3 regions of the Streptomyces sp. NPDC006012 genome follow, and region 3 is predicted to be linked to each of the others. Evidence: riboswitches for the same ligand, from Rfam matches in the RefSeq annotation. Region 3 holds a riboswitch; each other region holds the start of a gene.
What was found. Region 3 has a riboswitch for thiamine pyrophosphate ahead of thiO (glycine oxidase ThiO). Riboswitches for the same ligand answer to the same signal wherever they lie in the genome.
Positions count from the first base shown of each region.

Region 1: it holds a riboswitch for thiamine pyrophosphate, as region 3 does, so the genes downstream of both, ACFYPJ_RS29680 (thiamine ABC transporter substrate binding subunit) here and thiO (glycine oxidase ThiO) in region 3, are expected to answer to the same signal.
Region 2: it holds a riboswitch for thiamine pyrophosphate, as region 3 does, so the genes downstream of both, thiC (phosphomethylpyrimidine synthase ThiC) here and thiO (glycine oxidase ThiO) in region 3, are expected to answer to the same signal.

Region 1 is NZ_JBIAIE010000022.1:90,776-93,035, forward strand. It holds gene rlmN (23S rRNA (adenine(2503)-C(2))-methyltransferase RlmN) at 1-1,099, shown strand, start outside; TPP riboswitch at 1,164-1,271, shown strand; gene ACFYPJ_RS29680 (thiamine ABC transporter substrate binding subunit) at 1,353-2,260, shown strand, end outside.
Region 2 is NZ_JBIAIE010000024.1:102,437-104,696, forward strand. It holds gene thiC (phosphomethylpyrimidine synthase ThiC) at 1-896, opposite strand, end outside; TPP riboswitch at 889-1,066, opposite strand; gene ACFYPJ_RS30875 (YibE/F family protein) at 1,138-2,260, shown strand, end outside.
Region 3 is NZ_JBIAIE010000009.1:44,998-47,257, reverse strand. It holds gene ACFYPJ_RS18315 (NAD(P)/FAD-dependent oxidoreductase) at 1-973, opposite strand, end outside; TPP riboswitch at 1,199-1,310, shown strand; gene thiO (glycine oxidase ThiO) at 1,308-2,260, shown strand, end outside.

The DNA of each region.
Region 1 (2,260 bases), on a different contig from region 3:
ACCCGGAGAACTCACCTTCACAGCCCCGCGCGGCGCCCAGCGGCCGCCGCGGCATCTCGCCGATCTCTCGCCCGCCGAACGCAAGGAGGCCGTCGCCGCGATCGGCGAGAAGCCGTTCCGGGCGAAGCAGCTCTCGCAGCACTACTTCGCGCGGTACGCGCACGACCCCGAGCAGTGGACCGACATTCCCGCTGCCTCCCGCGGCCGGCTGCGGGAGGCGTTGTTCCCCGAGCTGATGACGGTCGTGCGGCATCTGTCGACCGACGAGGGAACCACGCGCAAGACGCTGTGGCGGCTGTTCGACGGGACGCTCGTCGAGTCGGTGCTGATGCGGTACCCGGACCGGGTGACGATGTGCATCAGTTCGCAGGCGGGATGCGGGATGAACTGCCCCTTCTGCGCCACCGGGCAGGCCGGTCTGGACCGGAACCTGTCGACCGCCGAGATCGTGCACCAGATCGTGGACGGCATGCGGGCCCTCAGGGACGGCGAGGTGCCCGGCGGCCCCGCGCGGCTGTCCAACATCGTGTTCATGGGCATGGGCGAGCCGCTCGCCAACTACAAGCGGGTCGTGGGCGCTATCCGGGCGCTCACCGATCCCGAACCGGACGGGCTCGGGCTGTCCCAGCGGGGGATCACCGTCTCGACCGTCGGGCTCGTCCCGGCCATCCACCGGTTCGCCGACGAGGGCTTCAAGTGCCGCCTCGCGATCTCCCTGCACGCGCCCGACGACGAACTGCGCGACACCCTCGTCCCCGTGAACACGCGGTGGAAGGTGCGTGAGGTGCTGGACGCCGGGCTGGAGTACGCCGCCAGGTCCGGGCGTCGGCTGTCCATCGAGTACGCGCTGATCCGGGACATCAACGACCAGGCGTGGCGGGGCGACCGGCTCGGCCGGCTGCTCAAGGGCAAGCCGGTGCACGTCAACCTCATCCCGCTCAACCCGACACCGGGCTCCAAGTGGACCGCCTCCAGGCCCGAGGACGAGCGGGCCTTCGTGGCGGCCATCGAGGCGCACGGGGTGCCGGTGACCATCCGGGACACCCGCGGGCAGGAGATCGACGGCGCCTGCGGTCAGCTGGCTGCCGCCGAACGGTAGCCGGACGGTAGTCTGAGCCCGGTCATAACGTCATATCGGGAACCTCGTGTTCCGAACATGTTGAATATTCCGACAGGGGAGCGCCACAGCGCTGAGAGTGCGGCACACCGGCCGCAGACCCTCCGAACCTCGCCCAGGTCATTCTGGGTAGGGAGATCGGTTCTCACTCAAGCTGTTGCGCCCTGCCCGGATCCGCCTCGTACGGTCCGGGCAGGGCCGCGTCTCTTCCTGGTCAACCCCAGGAGGACATCAGTTGCACACCAAGACCTTCGTGGCCGTCGCGGTCGGGCTCGGCCTGGTCACGCTGTCCGCGTGCGGGACCACGAACGACGGGGGCGCCGACTCCAGGACGGTCACCCTCGTCAGCCACGATTCGTGGGCGGTCTCGAAGAACGTGCTCAAGGACTTCGAGAAGCAGTCCGGTTACACCGTCAGGGTCCTCAAGGACGGCGACGCGGGGCAGGCCGTCAACAAGGCGATCCTGACCAAGGACAACCCGCAGGGCGACGTCTTCTTCGGCGTCGACAACACCCTGCTGTCCCGCGCGCTCGACAACGGGACGTTCCAGCCGTACGAGCCGAAGGACTACGACCGGATCCGGCCCGAGTACCGCGACGGCACGTCCGGGCACCGGGTCACGCCCATCGACACCGGTGACATCTGCGTCAACTACGACAAGGCGTACTTCGAGCAGCACCGGCTGGCCCCGCCGCGGACCTTCGACGACCTGGTCGAACCCCGGTACAAGGACCTGCTCGTCACCGAGAACGCCGCCACCTCCTCGCCCGGCCTCGGATTTCTGCTCGGCACCGCCGCGAAGTACGGCGACGCCGGCTGGGACGCGTACTGGAAGAAGCTCAAGGCCAACGGCGTCAAGGTGGTCGACGGCTGGGAGCAGGCGTACGACGAGGAGTTCTCCGGTTCGGCCGGCGGCAGGAAGGCGGGCGGCGACCGGCCGCTCGTCGTGTCGTACGCCTCCTCGCCGCCCGCCGAGGTCGTCTACGCCGACCCGAAACCGGCCACCGCGCCCACCGGAGTGGCCGCCGGTACCTGCTTCCGGCAGATCGAGTACGCCGGCCTGCTCTCGGGCGCCCGCAACAGCGCGGGCGGCAAGGCGTTCCTGGACTTCCTGACCGGCAAGGAGTTCCAGGAGGACATGCC
Region 2 (2,260 bases), on a different contig from region 3:
TGCTCGGCCTGCTCGATGACCGTGTCCTTGTAGATCTCCCAGGTCAGGTCCTCGGCCTTGCCGTCGACCTTCTCCAACGCCTGGTAGAGCGGCACCGTGCCGATGGGGACGGGGGAGTTGCGCAGCACCCACTCGCGGGTGGTGTGGATGTTGCGGCCGGTGGACAGGTCCATGACCGTGTCGGCGCCCCAGCGGGTCGCCCAGGTCATCTTCTCGACCTCCTCCTCGATGGAGGAGGTCACCGCCGAGTTGCCGATGTTGGCGTTGACCTTGACCAGGAACCGTTTGCCGATGATCATCGGCTCGATCTCCGGGTGGTTGACGTTGGCCGGCAGGACGGCCCGTCCCGCAGCGATCTCCTCGCGGACCACTTCGGGAGAAACGTTCTCCCTGATCGCCGCGAACTCCATTTCCGGAGTGATCTCGCCGCGTCGCGCATAAGCGAGTTGCGTGACCGCTGCGACGCCGGCACGGCTCCGGCGCGGCTGCCGGGGGCGGCCGGGGAAGACGGCGTCCAGGTTGCGCAGCCCGCCGCGCGGCGAGGTGTGCTTGATTCCGTCGTCCTCAGGACGGACGGGACGGCCCGCGTACTCCTCCGTGTCCCCGCGCGCGACGATCCAACTCTCCCGCAGCAGCGGCAGGCCTCTGCGGACGTCGGTCTCGACGAGCGGATCGGTGTACGGCCCCGAGGTGTCGTACAGCGTGACCGACTCCCCATTGGTGAGATGCACCTGACGGACCGGCACGTGCAGGTCGGAGCGTGAGCCCTCGACATACGCCTTGTGCCACCCGATGGACTTCCCCGTCGTCGTGCCCTCGGCGCCATCGGATCCGTTGGCGGCTCCGATCGTCGCGTGCTGCGTGGAGACAGGCGTGCGTTCGTCCTTGTTGGTCATGAGACCTACTCCCTACGCCGGCATTACCCGGTAACAGGTTCAGCGGTCGACGCAGCGGCTTCCGTTCATCGGTGCTTCGTGCGAAACGTCGGTCGTTCCACGTGAAACATCGCGAATACGGAGGTCAGCGCCCTCTCAGCCCGGTGCTCCGAGCTCCCGCGTGTGCAAAGGTGCCTCCACGCTAGCGTCAATTCGGGCGCGGTGAACAGAGGGCCCCTGTCGTTCTTGCGATGATCGGTCGGTGACCACGATGCAGCAGCCCCCGTACCCCCCGCCCGAGCCGCAGCGCGGACGCGGTTCCGAGCAGGGCAGCGGACACGGCCACGGGTCCGGTGCGGGCCACGGCCACGGTCCGGGTCACGAACACGGGCCGGGAGCCGGCCAGGGGTCCGGCCAGAGCCCCGGTGAGAGCCCCGGGCATGGCCATGCGCACGGTCACAGCCACAGTCACGGGCCCGCCGCGCCCGTCTCCAAGCATCTGCGCAAGGTCATCGCGGCCGTCCTCATCCCCTTCACGGCGGCGGTCGTCGTCGGGCTCGTGGTGCTCTGGCCCGGCGGAGCCCCGCCGCACGAACGCACCGGGGTCGGCTTCGACCGGCAGACGCACCAGGCCACGGTCACCCAGGTCGTCGCGGTGAACTGCAAGTCGGTGAACGCCTCGGGGGACATCCCGACCGGCGACACCTCCACCGCCGAGGGCAGCTCGGCACAGCAGCAAACCACCGGTACCTGCAAGAAGGCCACCATCCGGGTCGACACCGGCAAGGACAAGGGCCGTACGTTCACGGAGATCGTGCAGCCGGACCAGTCACGGCAACTGCACCAGGGCGAGAAGGTGATCGTCGCCTACGAGCCGTCGGCTCCGAAGGACCTTCAGTACTCGGTCACCGATGTGAACCGGAAGTTCCCGCTGGCGCTGCTCGCCGGCATCTTCGCGCTCGCCGTCGTGGTGGTGGGCCGGCTGCGGGGCGTGATGGCGCTCGTCGCCCTGGCCATCAGCTTCCTGGTGCTGACCCTCTTCATCCTGCCCGCTGTCCTACAGGGCTCGAATCCGCTGGTCGTGGCCGTGATCGGTTCGAGTGCGATCATGTTGATCGCCCTGTACATCTGCCACGGCCTGTCGGCCCGGACCTCGGTGGCGGTGCTCGGCACGCTGGTCTCGCTCCTGTTGATCGGCGTCCTCGGCTCCGGGTTCATCGGCTGGGCGGCGCTGACGGGCAACACGGACGACAACACCGGCCTGATCCACGGCCTGTACCCGTCGATCGACATGAGCGGTCTGCTCCTGGCCGGTGTCATCATCGGTTCTCTGGGCGTGCTGGACGATGTGACCGTGACGCAGACGTCGGCTGTCTGGGAACTGC
Region 3 (2,260 bases):
AGTACGGCACCGGATCGTAGACCGCCGGAGTGTCGCCGATGATGTTCGCGGCGACCGTGCGCGGCCCCTGGAGGGCGTTGTCCCAGTGGTGGACGAGCAGGCGCTCGCCGTACCGGGCGGAGGGGAAGGACGCGCAGTCGCCGACCGCGTACACGTCCGGCGAGGAGGCGCGCAGATGGTCGTCGGCCACGACCTCGCGGTGGGCGCCCAGCTCGATGCCGGAACCGGCCAGCCAGGCGGTGGCGGGGCGGGCGCCGATGCCGACGACGACGGCGCCCGCGGGCAGCCGCGAGCCGTCGTCGAGCACCACCGCGCCGGGCTCGACGCGCGCCACGCGCGCGTGGGTGCGCAGTTCGGTGCCGCTGTCCGCGTACCAGGCGGCCATCGGCGCCGTGACCTCGGCCGGGAGCGCGCCCGCGAGCGGGCGGTCGGCGGCCTCGACGACCGTGACGGCGCAGCCCGCCTCGCGCGCCGCCGTGGCGAACTCGGCGCCGATCCAGCCCGCGCCGACCACCACGATGTCGTGCTGCCGGGCGAGCACCGGGCGCAGCGCCTGGGCGTCGTCGAGGGTGCGCAGCAGGTGCACGCCGGGGACGCCCTCCGCGCCGGGCAGCCGGATCGGTTCGGCGCCGGTGGCGAGGACCAGGACGTCGTACGGCACCGGACCGGCCACGGTGTCCAGCTCGTGGTCGCCGGGGCGCACGCCGAGCGCCTCCCGGCCCAGTTCGAGGTCGATGCCGAGCGCACCGAAATCGACGTCGAAGGCGGAGCCCTCGGCCTTGCCGAGCAGCACGGCCTTGGACAGCGGTGGCCGGTCGTACGGCGCGTGGGGCTCCGCGCCGACGACGGTCACCGTGCCCTCGAATCCCTGTTCCCGCAGGGCGACCGCGGTCTGCACCCCGGCCATGCCCGCGCCGGCGACGACCACGCGCCGCCCCTGTGACGTGCTCCGTCGCTGCGTCTGCTGGCTCACGTGCTGCGTGTGCTGGGTCACGCTGATCACCATAGTCAACTGGCGATTTGTCAGTCAGGGGGCGTGCTGAGTGACCTGCTGCACACGAGATCGTCCCGTGTCCGCCGGGGGCCCGCGCCGGCCGTCCCACCGTGCGCGTCCCGCCGCCCGGCCGGGCCCGCGAGCAGGGCGCGGGCCGAGGCTTTCTTTCCGGGGCGGGCGGCGGCGGGCTAGGGTGGCGACCGTACAAGCACTCGCGGGAGCCTGGACGCACCGGGCTGAGAGGGAGGCTGGCGGCCTCCGACCGTACGAACCTGATCCGGGTCATGCCGGCGAAGGGAGGGGCTGGACGCCCATGTCGTCACGTACGCCAGACGTCCTCGTCATCGGGGGCGGAATCATCGGCCTGGTCACGGCCTGGCGGGCCGCGCAGCGCGGATTCGCCACGGCCGTCGTGGACCCCGAGCCGGGTGGCGGGGCCGCGCAGGTCGCGGCCGGCATGCTGGCCGCGGTCACCGAACTGCACCACGGCGAGCAGACACTGCTCGGCCTGAACCTGGCCTCGGCGCGGCGCTATCCGGACTTCGCGGCCGAGCTGACCGAGCTGACCGGCCGCGACCTCGGCTACCGCCGGTGCGGCACGCTCGCCGTCGCGCTGGACGCCGACGACCGCGCGCACCTGCGCGACCTGCACGCGCTGCAACAGCGCTCCGGTCTGGAGTCCGAGTGGCTGTCCGGCCGGGACTGCCGCCGTCTGGAGCCGATGCTCGCGCCCGGAGTGCGGGGCGGGCTGCGGGTGGACGGCGACCACCAGATCGACCCGCGGCGGCTCGCGGCGGCGCTGCTGGCGGCCTGCGAGCGGGCGGGAGTGGTGTTCCACCGCGCCTGGGCCGAGCGCTGCGCCGTGCGGCGGGACCGGGCCGTCGGGGTGACCACCGGGGACGGCACCGAGCTGGGCGCCGGCCAGGTGGTGCTCGCGGCCGGCAGCCTGAGCGGCCGGCTGGCGGGCCTGCCGGAGGCCGTGCTGCCGCCGGTGCGGCCGGTGAAGGGTCAGGTGCTGCGGCTGACCGTGCCGAAGCGGTACGCGCCGTTCCTGAGCCGGACCGTGCGGGCCGTGGTGCGCGGCAGCCACGTCTACCTGGTGCCGCGGGAGAACGGTGAGCTGGTCGTCGGAGCGACCGACGAGGAGCTGGGCTGGGACACCACGGTGACCGCGGGCGGCGTGTACGAGCTGCTGCGGGACGCGCACGAACTGGTGCCCGGGATCACCGAGCTGCCGCTGACCGAGACCCGGGCCGGGCTGCGCCC